2 regions of the Pseudomonas sp. DF11 genome follow, and region 1 is predicted to be linked to the other one. Evidence: predicted binding sites of a transcription regulator. Region 1 holds the regulator's gene; the other holds the start of a gene.
What was found. The regulator sigma-54, encoded in region 1, starts transcription at its own class of promoters, with help from an activator protein. The targets are predictions, from matches to a motif close to ANTGGCATNNANNTTGCTNT.
Positions count from the first base shown of each region.

Region 2: the regulator sigma-54 is predicted to act here: its motif matches at 4,410-4,429, upstream of glnK (P-II family nitrogen regulator).

Region 1 is NZ_JBYVYN010000003.1:473,699-483,428, forward strand. It holds gene AC30D9_RS12620 (KdsC family phosphatase) at 1-358, shown strand, start outside; gene lptC (LPS export ABC transporter periplasmic protein LptC) at 366-935, shown strand; gene lptA (lipopolysaccharide transport periplasmic protein LptA) at 922-1,467, shown strand; gene lptB (LPS export ABC transporter ATP-binding protein) at 1,467-2,192, shown strand; gene AC30D9_RS12640 (RNA polymerase factor sigma-54) at 2,357-3,850, shown strand; gene hpf (ribosome hibernation-promoting factor, HPF/YfiA family) at 3,927-4,235, shown strand; gene ptsN (PTS IIA-like nitrogen regulatory protein PtsN) at 4,248-4,712, shown strand; gene rapZ (RNase adapter RapZ) at 4,715-5,572, shown strand; gene AC30D9_RS12660 (HPr family phosphocarrier protein) at 5,588-5,869, shown strand; gene AC30D9_RS12665 (ZIP family metal transporter) at 6,076-6,966, opposite strand; gene AC30D9_RS12670 (superoxide dismutase) at 6,986-7,609, opposite strand; gene AC30D9_RS12675 (DUF2753 family protein) at 7,612-8,052, opposite strand; gene AC30D9_RS12680 (class II fumarate hydratase) at 8,081-9,457, opposite strand; gene AC30D9_RS12685 (FagA protein) at 9,450-9,730, opposite strand, start outside.
Region 2 is NZ_JBYVYN010000002.1:394,838-404,567, reverse strand. It holds gene xerC (tyrosine recombinase XerC) at 1-519, shown strand, start outside; gene AC30D9_RS08445 (HAD family hydrolase) at 516-1,220, shown strand; gene sutA (dormancy-specific transcriptional regulator SutA) at 1,439-1,762, opposite strand; gene AC30D9_RS08435 (secondary thiamine-phosphate synthase enzyme YjbQ) at 1,865-2,290, opposite strand; gene AC30D9_RS08430 (ammonium transporter) at 2,502-3,836, opposite strand; gene glnK (P-II family nitrogen regulator) at 3,870-4,208, opposite strand; gene AC30D9_RS08420 (accessory factor UbiK family protein) at 4,623-4,883, shown strand; gene AC30D9_RS08415 (sensor histidine kinase) at 4,947-6,224, opposite strand; gene AC30D9_RS08410 (YifB family Mg chelatase-like AAA ATPase) at 6,477-7,970, shown strand; gene AC30D9_RS08405 (aldose 1-epimerase family protein) at 7,977-9,191, opposite strand; gene AC30D9_RS08400 (methyl-accepting chemotaxis protein) at 9,576-9,730, opposite strand, start outside.

The DNA.
Region 1 (9,730 bases):
GCAGACCGCTATCATCAGCGGCCGCAAGACCCCGGTGGTCGAGCGGCGCGCGAAGAACCTCGGCATCCCGCACCTTTACCAGGGGCGCGAAGATAAACTGGTGGTGCTGGACGAACTTCTGGGGCAACTCAACCTAAGCTATGAACAGGTGGCCTACCTTGGTGACGACCTGCCAGACCTGCCAGTGATTCGCCGGGTCGGCCTGGGCATGGCGGTCGCCAACGCGGCCAGCTTCGTACGCGAGCATGCCCACGGCGTCACCACGGCGCGAGGCGGCGAAGGTGCGGCCCGCGAATTCTGTGAACTGATCCTGCGCGCCCAGGGCCGCCTCGAAGCGGCCAACGCCGCGTACCTGTGAGCCATTTATGCTGAGCAAGAAGATTCGCACCATTATGGTGTTCGGCTGTATCGCGGCGATTTTTGCGGCGGTGGGCTATTGGAACATCAGCCCCGAACGGTTTCTCGACCAGCCTGCGGCCCAGGTCGAGGAAAAGATCGACTGGTACGCGACCAACACGCATACCCTGCAGTACCTGCCCGACGGCAAAGTGCAATATGAGATGACCTCCGACAAGGTCGACCACGTGAAGGCCACCGATATTACCCTGGTGACCAAGCCGGACCTGAACATGTTCCGCGGCACCGAGTTTCCGTGGCATGTGCAGAGCGAGCACGCCGAAGTCAACTCCGGGGGCACCGAAGTGGAACTGATCGACTCGGTACGCGTCGCTCGAACCGACGAGAAAAACCGGACGACCATCATCACCAGCAGTCGTATGACCGTGTTCCCACAGCAAGAATATGCGCAGACCGAGCAACCCGTTAGAATCGACGGCGCCGGGGGTGTATCGACCGGCACGGGAATGAAAGCGTATTTGAAGGAAAGCAGGATACACCTGCTATCGAACGTAAGAGGACAGTATGAAGCTCGCTAAAACCCTCCCTATTTTGCTCAGTCTGGGCGCAGCACTGGGAAGCGCGAGCGCCTGGGCTCTTCCCAACGATCGCGACCAGCCTATCCGCATCCAGGCCGATGACGCGCAACTGGACGACAAGAATGGCGTCGCCACCTATAAAGGCGACGTGATCATCACCCAAGGTTCGATGAAGGTCACCGGCAACACCGTGACCATTACCCGCACCCCTTCCGGTGATATCGATGTAGTGACCTCGGTGGGCAACCTGGCCTATTTCGAACAGTTGCAAACTGCGGGCGACACCAAGCCTGTACAGGGCTACGGGGTAACTATCCAGTACCACGCCTCCCAGGATCGCGTCGTGCTGATCGACCGCGCCAAGGTGGTCGACAAGGACAATAACGTGACCCAAGGCGAGAAAATCGTCTACGACACCAACAAGAAACTCGCCAGCGCCGGTCGCGCCACCGGCAGCAAGGTGACCGAGTCGCGTCCGCGGATCGATATGGTGATCCAGCCGAAAAAGAAAACCGAGCAGAAGGCCCAGTAATGGCAACTCTGAAAGCTCAGCACCTGGCCAAGAGCTACAAGAGCCGCCAAGTCGTGCGTGATGTCAGCCTGTCCATCGACAGCGGCCAGATCGTCGGCCTGCTCGGCCCCAACGGCGCAGGCAAGACCACCTGCTTCTACATGATCGTCGGCCTGGTCCAGGCCGATCAGGGTCGCGTGCTGATCGACGACCTGGACGTCAGCCACCAGCCGATGCACGGCCGGGCGAAGGCCGGCATCGGCTATTTGCCGCAGGAAGCGTCGATCTTCCGCAAACTGTCGGTTGCCGACAACATCATGGCGATCCTCGAGACCCGCAAGGAACTCGACAAGGCCGGTCGTCGCCAAGAGCTGGAAAGCCTGTTGCAGGAGTTCCACATCAGCCACATTCGCGACAACCTGGGCATGAGCCTGTCCGGTGGCGAACGGCGTCGCGTGGAAATCGCCCGCGCCCTGGCCACCGCACCGAAGTTCATCCTGCTCGACGAACCGTTCGCCGGCGTGGACCCGATCTCGGTGGGCGACATCAAGCAGATCATCCATCACCTCAAGGCCAAGGGGATCGGCGTGCTGATCACCGACCACAACGTGCGCGAGACGCTGGATATCTGCGAAACCGCCTACATTGTCAATGACGGCCAGCTGATCGCCGAAGGCGACTCCGCAGCCATCCTGGCCAATGACCTGGTCAAGGAAGTGTATCTGGGCCACGAGTTCCGCCTGTAAGCACAAGTGTCTGGCGAATCGCCTGGGCGTCGTTTAATTTTATTATGGCGACGCTCTAGGCAAACACTTCAGTTTCAGGCATATAATTTGCTTAAGTTTGGCGCTTCGGCGCCCTGTAGTGGATGGCGCATGTGCGCCGGCGAATAAGGTGTTAAGCCCCTGCCATGAAACCATCGCTAGTCTTGAGAATGGGCCAGCAGCTGACGATGACACCGCAGCTGCAACAGGCCATCCGCCTGCTCCAATTGTCGACCCTGGACCTGCAACAGGAAATCCAGGAGGCCCTGGAGTCCAATCCGATGCTCGAACGCCAGGAAGAAGGCGACGACTTCGACAACACCGATCCGCTGGCCGACAACGTCGAGCAGAAAACCAACACCGAAATCCCGGAACCGTCCTACCAGGAAGCCGCCCCGACGGTGGATAACCTCGAGGATGGCGAATGGAACGAACGTATCCCCAACGAACTGCCCGTGGACACGGCCTGGGAAGACGTCTACCAGACCAGCGCCAGCAACCTGCCGAGCAGCGATGACGACGAGTGGGACTTCACCACTCGCACCTCGGCCGGCGAGAGCCTGCAAAGCCACTTGCTGTGGCAACTGAACCTGGCGCCGATGTCCGACACCGATCGCCTGATCGCCGTGACCCTGATCGATTGCATCAACAACCAGGGCTACCTGGACGAGACGCTCGAAGAAATCCTCGAAGCCTTCGACCCCGAGCTCGACATCGAGCTGGACGAGATCGAAGCGGTCCTCCATCGCATCCAGCAGTTCGAGCCGGCCGGCATCGGCGCCCGCAACCTGGGTGAGTGCCTGTTGCTGCAACTGCGCCAGTTGTCCGCCAAGACGCCATGGCTGGCCGAAGCCAAGCGGCTGGTCACCGATTACATCGACCTGCTGGGCGGCCGCGACTACAGCCAACTGATGCGTCGCATGAAGCTCAAGGAAGATGAGCTGCGTCAGGTCATCGAACTGGTGCAGAGCCTCAACCCACGCCCCGGCTCACAGATCGAATCCACCGAACCCGAATACGTGGTCCCCGACGTGATCGTGCGCAAGCACAATGATCGCTGGCTGGTGGAGCTCAACCAGGAGTCGGTGCCCAAGCTGCGGGTCAACGCCCAGTACGCCGGTTTCGTGAAGCGCGCCGACACCAGCGCCGACAACACCTTCATGCGCAACCAGTTGCAGGAAGCGCGCTGGTTCATCAAGAGCCTGCAAAGCCGCAACGAAACCCTGATGAAAGTGGCCACCCAGATCGTCGAGCATCAGCGCGGCTTCCTGGAGTACGGCGACGAAGCGATGAAGCCGTTGGTCCTGCATGACATTGCCGAGGCAGTGGGCATGCACGAGTCGACGATCTCCCGGGTAACCACCCAGAAATTCATGCATACCCCCCGGGGCATCTATGAATTGAAATACTTTTTCTCCAGCCACGTCAGCACCTCCGAAGGCGGCGAATGCTCGTCCACGGCCATCCGCGCGATCATCAAAAAACTGGTGGCCGCGGAAAATCAGAAAAAGCCGTTGAGTGACAGCAAGATCGCTGGTTTACTGGAGGCACAAGGCATTCAGGTGGCCCGTCGTACCGTCGCCAAGTACCGCGAATCCCTCGGGATCGCGCCTTCGAGCGAACGCAAGCGGTTGATGTAACAGGCCACGCCACAGCGTTCCAGTGGCAGGCATTTCTGCCTGCCGCTTTATGCACTGGCAACGAAGGAGAAGCTGTATGCAAGTCAACATCAGTGGACACCAACTGGAAGTGACCGAACCCCTGCGCACCTACATCGGCGAAAAACTCGAACGATTAGAGAGGCATTTCGACAAGATCACCAACGTGCAAGTCACGATGAACGTCGAGAAGCTGCTGCAGAAAATCGAAGCCACGCTGCATATCCCCGGCGGAGAAGTGGTTGCCAACGCAGAGCACACAGACATGTATGCCGCGATTGACCTGCTGACCGACAAGCTGGATCGCCAACTCAAAAAGCATAAGGAAAAGACCCAGAGCCTCCTTCAAGGCGCAACCGGTCGTTAACCCCCCCAATCCATGATCCGACTAGAATCCATCCTGACCCCCGGCCGTTCCCTGGTGAACGCGCCGGGTGGCAGTAAAAAGAAAGCCCTCGAACAAATTGCCAACCTGATCCACCGCGAGGTACCGGATCTGGAAATGCAGGACGTCTTCGAGGCCCTGGTTGCCCGTGAAAAACTCGGTTCTACCGGTTTTGGCAACGGCATCGCCATCCCCCATTGCCGCCTCAAGGGTTGTGCCGCGCCGATCAGCGCGTTGCTGCACCTTGAAGCCGCCATAGATTTCGACGCCATCGACGGCGCCCCGGTCGACCTGCTGTTTGTATTGCTGGTACCGGAAGCGGCGACCGATGCGCACCTCGAGCTGCTGCGCCAGATTGCCAGCATGCTGGACCGCAAGGAAGTGCGCGAAAAACTGCGCAGCGCACCGAGTAACGAAGCTTTGTACCAGGTGGTCCTGGACGAGCAGAACGGTCATTAAAAATGCGCATGATCATCGTCAGTGGCCGTTCCGGCTCCGGTAAAAGCACGGCCCTCAATGTGCTTGAGGACAGCGGCTACTATTGCATCGACAACCTGCCCGCCGGCCTGCTGCCGGAACTGGCCGAGCGCGCCCTGATCCATACCGAGCTGGCGCAGCCACTGGTGGCGGTGTCCATCGATGCGCGTAACCTGCCAAGCCACCTGTCGCGTTTTCCTGAACTGCTCGAGGAAGTGCGCAGCCGGCATATCCAGTGCGACGTGCTGTACCTGGATGCCGATGAAGAGACACTGCTCAAGCGCTTTTCCGAAACCCGTCGACGCCATCCGCTGAGCAATGCCAATCGCTCCCTGGCCGAAGCCATCGAGGATGAAAGCCAGCTACTGGGGCCAATCGCCGACCTGGCCGACCTGAAGGTCAACACCACGCACCTGAACCTGTATCAGTTGCGCGACACGATCAAGCTGCGCCTTCTCAACCAGCCAGAGCCGGGCACGGCGTTCCTGGTGGAGTCGTTCGGTTTCAAGCGTGGCATGCCAGTAGACGCCGACCTGGTGTTCGATGTGCGCTGCCTGCCCAACCCTTATTGGAAACCGGAATTGCGCGAGCAGTCCGGGCTCGACCAACCGGTGATCGACTACCTGGCCGCACAGCCGGATGTCGAGGAAATGTACCAGGACATCTCCAGCTACCTGCTCAAGTGGCTGCCCCGCTTTGCCGCAAGCAACCGGGCCTATGTCACGATCGCCATCGGTTGCACCGGCGGCCATCACCGCTCCGTCTACCTGACCGAACGCCTGGGTCAACACCTGCAACAATCCCTGAAGAATGTCCAGGTTCGCCACCGCGACCTCAGCTAAAGGATTCACATCGCGATGCCTGCTCGGGAAATTGAAATCATCAACAAGCTGGGTTTGCATGCCCGAGCGTCGGCCAAGTTCGTCGGGGTTGCCGGCCAGTTCAAGGATGCCACCATCCGGGTCGGACGTACGCCCGAAACTGAGTCGATGATCGATGGTAAAAGCATCATGGCGATGATGATGCTCGCCGCCGGCAAGGGCACCAAGATTCACCTGAACACTGAAGGGGAGCAGGCGCAAGAAGCGATGGATGCCCTGGTGGACCTGATCAACAGGTACTTCGACGAAGGCGAGTAACCGCCTCCTGACTCCAAGGCGGATTTATTGTGGCGAGGGGATTTATCCCCGCTGGGCTGCGAAGCAGCCCTGATATCTGTCACCGCCGAGGATCAGGTTGCCTGAACTTTTTTTGGGGCAGCTTCGCAACCCACCGGGGATAAATCCCCTCGCCACAGAATAAAATCCCTGCTCCCCAGTGCCGGTGCTCGCAACGCCTTCGCTTGTCACGCCAACGCCGTATCCAGCACCATCATCAAACAAAACCCCACCAACAGCCCCAGGCTCGCCAGTTTCTCGTGACCATTGCGACGGGATTCGGGAATGACCTCGTGAGTCACCACCAGCAACATCGCTCCGGCCGCCAACGCCAGCCCCAGGGGCAAGAGCATCTCGGCCAGGCTCACCAACCAGGCGCACAGCAGCGCGAACGCTGGCTCGACCAGCCCTGACGCCGCGCCAATCAGGAATGCCTTGACCCGCGACATCCCCGCCGCAGCCAGCACCAGTGCGATCACCAGCCCCTCGGGTACATCCTGCAAGGCGATGCCCATCGCCAGGCTGTCGGCATCCGGCATACCACCACCCGCCGACACACCCACCGCCATGCCTTCGGGAATGTTGTGGGCGATGATGGCAAACACGAACAACCAGATCCGCGGCGCAATGATCGGCCGGCCTGGCGCTGCGACCAGCCTTTCGGGACTGGCCGAGACCTTGCGGTCCACCAGGTACAGCCCGAACGCGCCCAATAGAATGCCGAAACTGATGAGGCCGCTGGCCGCCCAAGGCGTTAACCCCAGCTCCTCGGCCGCGGCAATGCCCGGCACGATCAGCGAAAATGCCGTGGCGGCGAGCATCACCCCGGCACCGAAGCCCAGCAACGAATCGCTGACGGCCTGGGGCATGCGCCGGATGACCAACACCGGCACGGCCCCCAGCGCGGTGCCCAGGGCGCAGAGCCCGCCGCCTTCAAGCGCCCGCAACAGCCTTGGCTCCAGGTCCAGCCACGCCAGGCCCTGCGCCGCCAACAACGTCATCCCGGCCAACAGCAGCAACGATCCCAAGGCATAGCGGAACATCCGTCCGCTTCCAATCGCCAGTGTTTGAGTATCCATAGTCAGCCTTGGGTTGTTTTCAGGAAGGGCTCGTAGCCAGCGCAGCCTGGTAGCGCCGGGCGACCTCGGGCCAGTTGATCACGTTGTAGAAAGCACTGATGTATTCCGGACGACGGTTCTGATAGCGCAGGTAATAGGCGTGTTCCCAGACGTCCAGGCCAAGAATCGGTGTGTTGCCGTTCATCAGCGGGCTGTCCTGGTTGCCGCTGCTTTCCACCACCAGGGTCTTTTGCGGGGTCACGCTCAACCAGGCCCAGCCGCTGCCGAAACGGGTCAGCGCCGCCTTGGTGAAGGCTTCCTTGAAACGCTCGATACCGCCCAGTTGCGCGTCGATTGCCGCCGCCAAGGCGCCATCGGGCTGGCCGCCGCCCCGGGGCGTCATCACTTCCCAGAACAACGAATGGTTGGCATGACCACCGCCCTGGTTGATCACTGCGGCCTGCAGGCTTGGCGGCAGCTGTTCCACGCAGGACACCAGCTTTTCGATGGGCCACCCGGCGTATTCGGTGCCGTCCACCGCCGCGTTGAGGTTATTGATGTAGGTCTGGTGGTGCTTGGTGTAGTGGATCTCCATGGTTTGCGCATCGATATGCGGTTCCAGGGCGTCGTAGGCGTAGGGCAATGCAGGCAAGGTAAAAGCCATTTTCAATGAACTCCATGGTAGAGAGGGGCATTGCGCTGCCGGGGCGCAGCGGCGTCGCAATGCAGCAGGCGCTGGGTGCGAGGGTATTCACCGTGCTCGCTGATGAAATTCAGCAGTTCGACATAGGTCTTGTGGCTCTGGCGCAGCGCGGCGGCGCGCAGGGCCGGCGCCAGGCGTTCGTCCTGGATCGTCTGCAACAACCGTTGGTGGATCGCACACAAGTACTCGGCGCTCTCCTCCGGCTGGTTCAGGCGCAAGTGCAGGTCCGCCAGGTTATGGTGGGAAACAACGCAGGCGGCCACGGCTTCGTCGGCGTCCGCCCAGCGCTCGAACAGCACTTGCGCCAGGGCCAGGGCTTGTAGATAGGCTTCGCGGGCATCTACCAGCTCACCCTGCATGAAACAGCGATTGGCCCGTTCGATCGTACGTTTCCAGTGTTCCATGATGAGTCCTCCACACAGGTGTCGGGGGTTACACGCCGCCGGCGGTGAGCTTCTCCGGGTCCAGCAGGACTTCGAGTTCGCTGCGCGTCAGGTCGGTGTGTTCCAGAGCGACATCGATGACCGGCCGGCCTTGCTGGTAAGCCTTCTTGGCGATTTCAGCGGCCTTCTGGTAACCGATGATCGGATTCAGGGCGGTCACCAGGATCGGGTTGCGCGACAACGCTTCCTTGAGCCTGGCCTCGTTGACCTTGAACGTGGCGATGGCCTTGTCCGCCAGCAAGCGGCTGGCGGTGGACATCAGGGCGATGCTGCTCAGCAGGTTCTGGGCGATGATCGGCAGCATCACATTCAATTCGAAGTTGCCCGATTGACCGGCGATAGTGATCACCGTGTCGTTGCCGATCACCTGGGCCGCGACCATCGCGGTGGCTTCCGGAATCACCGGGTTGACCTTGCCGGGCATGATCGAGGAACCCGGCTGCAAGCCTTCGAGTTCGATCTCCCCCAGGCCCGCCAGCGGCCCGGAATTCATCCAGCGCAAGTCGTTGGCGATTTTCATCAGCGACACGGCGGTGGTCTTGAGCTGCCCGGAAACCGCGACGGCGGTGTCCTGGGAGCCGATCAGCGCGAACAGATTCTTGCCCGGGGTGAATTGCACCTGGGTCAATTGCGTCAGTTGCTGGCTGAACAGCTCGGCGAAACGTGGATGGGCGTTGACCCCGGTACCGACCGCCGTGCCGCCCTGGGCCAGGGATTGCAGGCTCGGCAGCAAATCCTGCAAGTGACCGATATTGGCCTTGAGTTGCTGTGCCCAACCGTAGAGCACCTGGCTCAGGCGCACCGGCATGGCATCCATCAGATGGGTGCGGCCGGTCTTGATGAAGGGGTGGACCTGTTCGGCCTTGCGCTCGATCACCTGCACCAGGTGCAACAGCGCCGGCAACAGTTGCTCATGCAAGGCCAGCGCAGCGCTGACGTGAATGCTGGTGGGGATGATGTCGTTGCTGCTCTGGCCGCAATTGACGTGATCGTTCGGATTGACCGTCTCCCCCAGCAGGCGACTGGCGAGGGTGGCGATCACTTCGTTGGCGTTCATGTTGGAGCTGGTGCCGGAGCCGGTCTGGAAGATGTCCACCGGAAAATGGTCCATGAAACGGCCTTCGAGCAGCCCCAGGGCCGCATCGACGATGGCCTTGCCCTGGGCCGCGCTGATTTGTTCCAGCTCTACGTTGGCCCGGGCGGCGGCCGCCTTGGCCAGGATCAGGGCGCGGATGAACTGCGCCGGCATACGCTGGCCGCTGACCGGAAAGTTGTCCACGGCACGCTGGGTCTGGGCGCCGTAGAGGGCGTCCACCGGGACTTGCAGTTCGCCCATGCTGTCGCGTTCGATACGGGTATTACTCATCGGGAAATCCTTGCACCAGTTCAATAAGAGGGATCGACGGCTCCAGAGCGCAGGTCGCCAGCGCCCAGGCATGGCTCTGCCAGCGCTTGAGGCGGCAGCGGCACAGCGATTGGCGTTCGAGGTCACGCAAAGGGCGCCAGGCCTGGTCCAGGCAGAGATTGCGCCAATGCCAGGGCAGCGCGACGTCGGAGGCGGTGTCGAGCAACAAGCGGAAGGCGGTTTCGGAAATCATCCACGGCGATGTCGTGGTGCAGCAGGCCAGATAGCGGCCCT
Region 2 (9,730 bases), on a different contig from region 1:
TTCCTGGCTCGACGAGACCAGGCGATTCTCGAGCTGTTCTATTCTTCCGGCCTGCGGCTTTCGGAGCTGACGGGGCTTAACCTGGATCAACTGGACCTGGCCGATGGCATGGTCCAGGTGCTCGGCAAGGGCAGCAAGACCCGCCTGCTGCCCGTCGGCCGCAAGGCCCGTGAAGCCCTGGAGCAGTGGCTACCGCTGCGGGCGCTGACCAACCCCGCCGACGACGCAGTGTTTGTCAGTCAACAAGGGCGACGCCTCGGTCCGCGGGCGATCCAGGTACGAGTCAAGGCGGCTGGCGAACGCGAACTGGGACAGAACCTGCACCCGCACATGCTCAGGCACTCCTTCGCCAGCCATCTGCTGGAGTCGTCCCAGGACCTGCGCGCCGTCCAGGAGCTGCTCGGCCACTCGGACATCAAGACCACACAGATCTACACCCACCTGGACTTCCAGCACCTGGCGACGGTCTATGACAGTGCCCACCCCAGGGCCAAACGCATCAAGGGCGACGAATCATGACCATCGAGCTCATCACTTTCGACCTGGACGACACTCTGTGGGACACCGCCCCGGTGATCGCCAGCGCCGAAGCCGTACTCCGCCAATGGCTGACCGACAACGCACCGAACCTGGGCGGCGTACCGGTGGAGCATCTTTTTTCGATTCGCGAGCAAGTGTTGCGCGAAGAGCCCGGCCTGAAGCATCGCATCAGTGCATTGCGCCGGCGGGTGCTGTTCCGCGCGCTGCAAGAGGCCGGCTACGACCAGTGGCAAGCATCCGAGCTGGCGGACGAGGCATTCGAGACGTTCCTGCATGCCCGTCATCAACTGGAGGTTTTCCCCGAGGTACAGCCTACCCTGGAGATCCTGGCCAACCATTTCGCCCTTGGCGTGGTCACCAATGGCAACGCTGACGTGCGGCGCCTGGGGTTGGCGGATTATTTCAAATTCGCCTTGTGCGCCGAAGACATCGGCATTGCCAAGCCTGACGCCCGGCTGTTCCACGAAGCCCTGCAACGCGGCGGCGCCACGGCGCAGACCGCCGTGCATATTGGCGACCACCCAGGCGATGACATCGCCGGCGCCCAACAGGCCGGCCTGCGCGCAGTGTGGTTCAACCCGACGGGCAAGGCCTGGGAGGCCGACCATGTGCCGGATGCGGAAATCCGCAGCCTGACCGAACTGCCGGGGTTGCTGGCGGGTTGGCATAGCCAGCCCTGAACCCAGTGGGAGCGGTGTACTGCGGCGCTGTTCCAGGTACAAATTCTGTGGGAGCGGGCTTGCTCGCGAAGACGGGGTATCAGTCACTCATCTGTTGAGCGTTAAACCGCTTTCGCGAGCAAGCCAGCTCCCACAAGGAATGTGCCTGGCCGGGGAGCTGCGCCCATGAAAAAGCCCGCAGCGACGGCGGGCTTTTTCAGCAAGCAGGAAGCAGAAGCTCAGATAGGGCGGCTGCCGTACTTGTTGTCAGGCTTCTTGGGCGGATCAGCGACCACGTTGGCCTCCACTTCCTGCACCTTTCCGCCCCTGGCCAGGAATTCCTCCATGGCCTTGGCGAGCGCATCACGCTCCTTGTTCTTGGCCTCTACGCTCGGCAACTCGTCGATCGACACCGCAGCCTTGGCCTTGCCTTTGGCGGTAGGTACCGGAACATCGGCCCCATCATCGTCGGCTACGTCTTCAGCCGCCGCTTCAAGGCCTTCTTCGGTCTCGTCTTCGTCGCCTACTTCGAGGTCGTCGTTTTCCAGATCATCGTCGCTCATGTTCTACCTCATGACTTGCGAAAAGCAGATTAGTTATAGCCCAGCTTCGCCATCTGTTCGAAGGCTGCCAGAAAAAATTCAACATCCGCCGGCAATCAGCGGTTATGCCTCTTCACCGTACAAGGTGGCGAGGACTTTACGAGCACCGCCGTGATCACGGTGCTCGCCCAGATAAACACCTTGCCAGGTACCCAATGCCAACCGTCCTGCCGTGACCGGCAGGCTTAGCTGGCAACCGAGCACGCTGGCCTTGAAGTGCGCCGGGAGGTCGTCCAGGCCTTCGTCGTTGTGCTCATAGTCGGCGGTTCCTTGTGGGATCAGCCGATTGAAAAATCGTTCGAAGTCTCGACGTACCGCCGGATCGGCGTTCTCGTTGATGGTCAACGAAGCCGAGGTATGCTGCAGCCACAGATGCAACAGACCGACACGACACGCCTGGAGTTCAGGCAGGCCGGCAAGCAATTCGTCCGTCACCAGATGAAAGCCCCGGGGCCTTGCCCGCAGGGTTATCAGCGTCTGTTGCCACATACAGATCTCCGCACGTTCGGCGCGCATTCTAGCGCGCTCTGGGAAAAAACAAAGGGCCTAATATTCTTGCCTCGGTGTAAGCCTTTGGCGGTACAAAACCCCATGTCGCATCCACAACAAAAGGAGTCGGAAAACCGCTGCACCCTGTGAGCAATGACAAACTCCAGACAAAAAAATGCCCGGCGAACCGGGCATTTTTTATTACGTGTGCTTACAAGTTGTAGCCACGTTCGTTGTGTTGGGCCAGGTCCAGGCCCACGGCTTCTTCTTCCTCGGAGACACGCAGACCCATGACGGCGTCCAGCACCTTGAGGATGATGAAGGTGACGATCGCGGTGTAGACCACGGTGAAAGCCACGCCCTTGAATTGAACCCACACTTGCGCACCGATATCGGTCACGGTGCCGAAGCCACCCAGTGCCGGTGCCGCGAACACACCAGTCAGGATCGCGCCGAGGATACCGCCAATGCCATGCACGCCGAAGGCGTCCAGGGAGTCGTCGTAGCCGAGTTTGCGCTTGAGGGTGGTGGCGCAGAAGAAGCACACCACGCCTGCCGCCAGGCCAATGACCAGGGCGCCCATCGGGCCCACGGTGCCGGCAGCCGGGGTGATTGCAACCAGGCCCGCCACCACGCCCGAGGCAATGCCCAGTGCGCTTGGCTTGCCGTGGGTGATCCACTCGGCAAACATCCAGCCCAGCGCCGCCGCAGCGGTAGCGATCTGGGTCACCAGCATCGCCATGCCGGCGGTGCCGTTGGCAGCGACGGCGGAACCGGCGTTGAAGCCGAACCAGCCGACCCACAGCATGGCCGCGCCCATCAGGGTATAACCCAGGTTATGCGGCGCCATCGGCGTGGTCGGGAAACCTTTGCGCTTGCCCAGTACCAGGCACGCCACCAGACCTGCGATACCGGCGTTGATGTGCACCACGGTGCCACCAGCGAAGTCCAGCACGCCCCAGTCCCACAACAGGCCGCCGTTACCGGACCAGACCATGTGGGCGATCGGTGCATACACCAGGGTGAACCATACGCCCATGAAAACCAGCATGGCGGAGAACTTCATCCGCTCGGCAAACGCACCGACGATCAGCGCTGGAGTGATGATGGCGAAGGTCATCTGGAAGGTGATGAACACCGCTTCAGGGAACAGCGCCGCCGGGCCGGTCAGGCTGGACGGGGTGACGCCGGCCAGGAACGCTTTGCCCAGGCCGCCGACAAAGGAGTTGAAGTTGACGACGCCCTGCTCCATACCCGTGGTGTCGAACGCAATGCTGTAGCCATAAATGACCCACAGGACGCTGATCAGACCGGTAATGGCGAAGCACTGCATCATCACGGAAAGAAGGTTTTTCGACCGAACCATGCCACCGTAGAACAGTGCCAGGCCGGGAATGGTCATGAACAGTACAAGAATCGTGGCCGTGAGCATCCAAGCGGTGTCGCCGGAGTTCAGGACTGGGGCTGCCGCTTCTTCTGCCATGGCCAGGCCTGGCATTGCGAAGGACAACAGGGCTCCTAGCCCTGCGAGTTTACGCAGAGTCATATTGTTTTCTCCTGGGGCGTTGGGTTTGGCGGCTTAGATGGCGTCGGTATCGGTTTCGCCGGTACGGATGCGGATAGCCTGTTCCAGATTGACCACAAAGATCTTCCCGTCACCGATCTTGCCGGTGTTGGCGGCCTTGGTGATTGCCTCGATCACCCGGTCAAGATCCTTGTCGTCAATGGCGACATCGATCTTCACCTTGGGCAGGAAATCGACCACGTATTCCGCGCCGCGATACAGCTCGGTGTGACCTTTCTGCCGACCGAAGCCTTTGACCTCAGTAACGGTAATGCCCTGCACGCCGATCTCGGACAACGACTCGCGCACGTCGTCCAACTTGAACGGCTTGATGATGGCAGTGACTAGCTTCATGAAACTTTCTCCCGAATTGGTGGACTTGCCCCAGGAAAACAAACCCGACTCAAGTCTAAGCGCAGTGCCTGGCTTTGTAACGCATCGTCGGCCCAAGTTGCCCGACAGGTGCCAGTTAACCGATCCTGACGAAACTCCCCGTTCCGCCTGCTGCACTGCATTCGTCACAGCGACTGCATCAGTGCATGGGTCATCAGCCTCTAAGCAGAAACCTTGCCATCTGTACCCAAACCCCCTGATTTCAGTCTCTTACCCACCGTGCCCGCTTGCTCCGCACCACGAACCGCAGCGATACGCACAACAACAGTGCGACGATGCCCGGCCTCGTGCGCGAAAAGCGTGCATCCTTGCTTGCAAATTGACTATAGACACTGCGTGGTACACTGCCCGCCATTGTTTCCAGGACACCTGCACATGCTTGCCCCCAAAGACCTCCTCGACGCCCTGAGCGGCCATGCCTCCCGTATCTTGAGTGGTGATACGCCGCTGCCCAAGAGCGAAATCGAAAGCCAGTTCAAGGCCCTGCTGCAAAGCGGATTCAGCAAACTGGACCTGGTAAGCCGAGAAGAATTCGACAGCCAGATGGTCGTGCTGGCCCGGACCCGGGCGCGGCTCGAAAGCCTGGAGGCCAAGGTCGCGGAGTTGGAAGCGCGACTGGCCCAGCCCCAGGAATAAGCCTCGACTTGGCAGCCTGAGCCCCACTCTTGGAGCTCGCGCTACAAAGCCAAGGCGAGCCGCTCAAGCATCTGCCGCCCGCTGAGATTGGCCCGGGGCCACTGCCAGCGGCAGTTCCAGGATAAAGAGCGCGCCCTTGCCCGGCCCCGCGCTCTGCGCGGTCAGATCGCCGCCCATCTCGTGCGCCGCCAGAATGCAACTGTGCAGGCCAAAGCCGTGCCCGTCGACGCGCGTGGTAAAGCCATGCTCGAACACCCGTGCAAGATTGTCCTGGGAAATCCCCTCGCCATTGTCCTCGACCTCAACCCGCACGCACCTGTCGTCAACGATCTTCAGACGCAGGATGATCTGCGGCGGCCGGTTCGTACCCGCGTCCAGCGCCTGCTTGGCGTTGTTGATCAGATTGACCAGGATCTGCAGCACTCGGTGTTTGTCCAGCGGCATCTGCGGGGCATCGCTGAACTCCTTGACCAGCTTTATGTGGTGACGGGACAGGGACACATCGCAAATGCGCACGACATCCTCGACCAACTCTCGCAGCGAGCCCGGTTCCAATACGCTGGAGTTGCCGGCGTAGGACTGCTGGGTGGCGACGATTTCCTTGATATGGTCGATTCTGCGGGTCAACTGCGCCAACTCGGCGATCATCGCCTGCTGCTCGATTGCCAGCGCGTCGGCCAGCTTGTCGAGATAGTCAGGTAGCGCGCGACCTTTAGGGTCGCTGCTGATGAAATCGCCGAGGTCATCGGGATGCTCCTTCATCAACTGGACGACCTTGGCCACTCCAGGTCCCTTGGATGTATGCACCTTCTCGTACAGGACCTGGGCTGACACGTTGACGCTATTGAGCACATTGCCGACGTTGTGCAGCACATTGGTGGCGATCTCCGCCATGCCGGCCCGGCGCGCGGTGGTGACCAGTTCGGCCTGCGCCTCGCGCAACTCGTCGTTGACCTTGGCCAATTGCTGCGGGCTGGGGATCTTCAGCGCCGCAGGCACCAATCGGATCAGCAGGATGGCGGTAATCACCGAGGCAATCGCGGTGATTACCTTGACCAGCGCCGACAGCCAGTAATAGGGCTGCCAGATGGTCAGGATCTCCATGACATGGCTGGTGCCGCAGGCCAGGATAAACACGCCAAAGGCCGCCAGCATCCAATCGAACGGCACATCCTTGCGCTTATGGATAAAGTACAGGAGGGTGAAGGGGATGGTGACGTAGGACAGGGTGATCAAGCCGTCGGCGATCACATTGGTCCACAGCAGGTCCGGGCGCCACATGTAGCAATGCCCGTGGGGCATGAAACGCTTGTCGGTTAACAGAGCCAGCAGATCGTTCATGGCCACTTCCTCGCTGTGCCGTTGATACCGCCAAGTGCCGACTGGGCAAATCGCAGTCTAGCAGAGGGCTGGCGCCTGGTATTTCAGGTGGGCATGCGCTGAACGGCATCGTGCCTGCCGCCCTCGGCCGTCACTCGCCGTCGAAACATCCTGCCAAATTTTCCGCCTTAAATTGCCGCGCCCAAGCGCATCCCCACGACTAGTCTTCAAGAGCCGCAGGACGCGGCGCCCTATTTACTCAAGGAACGATTCATGTCGCTTGCCATTGTCCATAGCCGCGCCCAGGTGGGGGTGGAGGCTCCTGCCGTTACCGTTGAAGTTCACCTGGCCAATGGCTTGCCGTCGCTGACGATGGTGGGTCTGCCAGAGGCGGCGGTAAAGGAAAGCAAGGATCGGGTGCGCAGCGCGATCATCAATTCGGGGCTGAATTTCCCGGCGCGGCGCATCACCCTGAACCTGGCGCCGGCAGATCTACCAAAAGACGGCGGGCGCTTCGACCTGGCCATTGCCTTGGGGATCCTGTCGGCCAGCGTGCAGGTGCCAACCCTGACTCTGGATGATGTGGAATGCCTCGGTGAACTGGCCTTGTCCGGCGCGGTACGTCCAGTGCGCGGGGTATTGCCCGCGGCACTGGCGGCGCGCAAGGCCGGGCGTATGCTGGTGGTGCCACGGGCCAACGCCGAGGAGGCCTGCCTGGCCTCGGGGCTGAAGGTGATCGCCGTGGATCATCTGCTCGAAGCGGTGGCGCATTTCAACGGTCACACGCCGGTCGAGCCTTTCGTTTCCAATGGACTGCTCTCGGCCAGCAAACCCTATCCCGACCTGAATGAGGTGCAAGGTCAGGCCGGGGCCAAGCGGGCACTGCTGATCGCCGCCGCAGGAGCTCATAACCTGTTGTTCAGCGGTCCACCGGGCACCGGCAAGACACTGCTGGCGAGCCGTCTGCCGGGGCTGTTGCCACCCTTGGCCGAAAGCGAGGCCCTGGAAGTCGCGGCCATCCAGTCAGTGGCCAGTTGCGTACCGTTGAGCCATTGGCCACAACGCCCGTTTCGCCAGCCCCACCATTCGGCTTCCGGCCCGGCGCTAGTGGGTGGCGGATCGAAACCGCAACCAGGGGAAATCACCCTCGCCCACCATGGCGTGCTGTTTTTGGATGAGCTGCCGGAGTTCGACCGCAAGGTGCTGGAAGTCCTGAGAGAACCGTTGGAGTCGGGCCACATCGTGGTTTCTCGTGCCCGTGACCGTGTGCGCTTTCCGGCACGCTTCCAACTTGTGGCGGCGATGAATCCCTGCCCCTGTGGATATCTAGGCGAGCCCAGCGGCCGTTGCTCCTGTACGCCAGACATGGTGCAGCGCTACCGCAATAAGCTCTCCGGCCCCCTGCTGGACCGCATCGACCTGCACCTGACGGTTGCCCGCGAGGCCACGGCGTTGAACCCCAAAAGCGAACCCGGTGCCGATACGGCCACTGTCGCCGAGTACGTGGCCGAAGCCCGGGAACGCCAGCAAAAACGCCAGGGCTGTGCCAACGCGTTCCTGGATCTGCCGGGTTTGCGTCGGCATTGCAAACTATCCGCGCTCGATGAAACGTGGCTGGAAACCGCTTGCGAACGGCTGACCCTGTCGCTGCGCGCCGCCCACCGCCTGCTCAAGGTCGCCCGTACGTTGGCAGACCTTGAGCAGGTGGAACGGATCAGTCGCGAGCACTTGGCCGAGGCGTTGCAGTATCGGCCCGCTACGCCCTGAAGTACTTCATGGCTTGCTCAGGTCCACCAGCGGCGTATCCCGCACCTCGGTCTTGCGGCCACCCTGGATTTCATCGATGCGTTTGAGGGCTTTATCCACGGCGCCCTTATCCGCCAGCAGGCTGTAGTGGATCTGGAACTGCTTGTGCTCTTTCGGCGCGATCGTGGGAACCAGGCCCAGTGGTCGCTGATACCGACGGTTGTAGGAAAAACTGGTGCCTGGTTCCAGCCCGGTCACGTAGCCCTGGCCTTGGGTATCGGTGTTCTTCCACAGGGAGAACACGGGAAGCGTGCTGGTATTGAAGCCCACCGACACGCCGAGGCTGCCGGCCTTGTTGTGCAAGACGGTAAGCGTGTCGCCCTTGGCGTCGGCGTACGGCACGACGTTATAGACGGTTTCGTCGTAATCCTTGGTGGGCGCGCGGTAGGTCTGCCAATCAGGCAGATCGCCCTTGGCCTTGTCGTTGAACGGCGAGACCTGCTGGACCGGTGCCGCGAAACGAGCGCCCTGCTCCAGGAACGGCGTGCTGAAGTTGCTGTGATAGAGCGCCTGGTATTCCTTTGGATAGTCGCCGTTGTTGGTCAGCGTGTCGTTGAGCGCGAACGTCACGCTGCCAGGCTCGGTGACCAGTTCGGTCTGCACCGAGAAATCGACCTTCTTGAAGGCCTGCTCCTTCAACTCGCCTCGCAAGGTGATGGCGTAAGGCGGTTTTTCATCGATGTGCAAAGTGACCTTGTTGGCCGGGATATTGGCGGCGCGACCATGCAGGGTCAGCAACTCACCATTGTCCATGCCGGGATGGCCGACCCATTCGTAGCCACAGCGAGTCACCAGTTCGTTGAAACCTTCGAGCCAGCCCAGCCCGCCTCGACCGTTCAGCTCAATGAACGCCGGATTGACCACTTCCTTGACGGGCGAATCCCAACCCATGCGCACATTCCCGACCGAAGCCTGCAACACGTTCATGCCGCGGGTCGGGACGACTGAAAGCTTCAGCGTACCGTTGTCGATGTCGACGATGCTGACGCCTTCCTGGCGGCCACCGTGCAGGGTGCGCATCGTCACGGAAAAGGGCTTGCCGGTCTTCACGCCGAGTTGCTGGCTGGTGATTTGCCAGGGTTGAGCGGCTTTATCCGTGTCCAACAGGACGTAATCCCAAGCCATCGCATGGGAGGTAGCACCCAGCACGCCAAGGGTAATGAGGAGTTTGAGCGGAGTCATGATCGTGACCTTTTATTGGAGTTGTGCGGTTTTTATAGACTTGAAGAAACGTTTCAGCAAGCCTAAAAACAGCAAATTCCGTAAAAGAAGGAAGATCCTGGGCAGGGACTTTGCGAGAGCGTGCTCGCGAAAGCGGTGGGTCAGTGGGTAAAGAAGTGGCTATGCCGGCGCCTTCGCGAGCAAGCTCGCACACAGGGATTTGGAGTGCCCGCCAAAAGCGCGAACATCCGTGAGCAAAAACTGTGGGAACGGGCTTGCTCGCGAAAGCGCCGGACCAGTTTCGATGACGTTGGCGGTGAGATCGCCTTCGCGGGCAAGCCCGCTCCCACAGGGTTATCCGGTAGTTGCGAGCTTGATGTTCGCCGCCAAACTGTGTGCAGTGCCTCAGCGGAACCGATCAACCTCTTGGCGCAGGTCCTGGGCCAGTTTTTCCAGTTCCTTGGCGGTGAGTGCCAGGTTCGAGACCACTTGGCGCTGTTCGCTGTTGGCCATGGCGATGCTTTGCAGGTTACTGCTGAGCAGGGTCGCGGTGCTGCTTT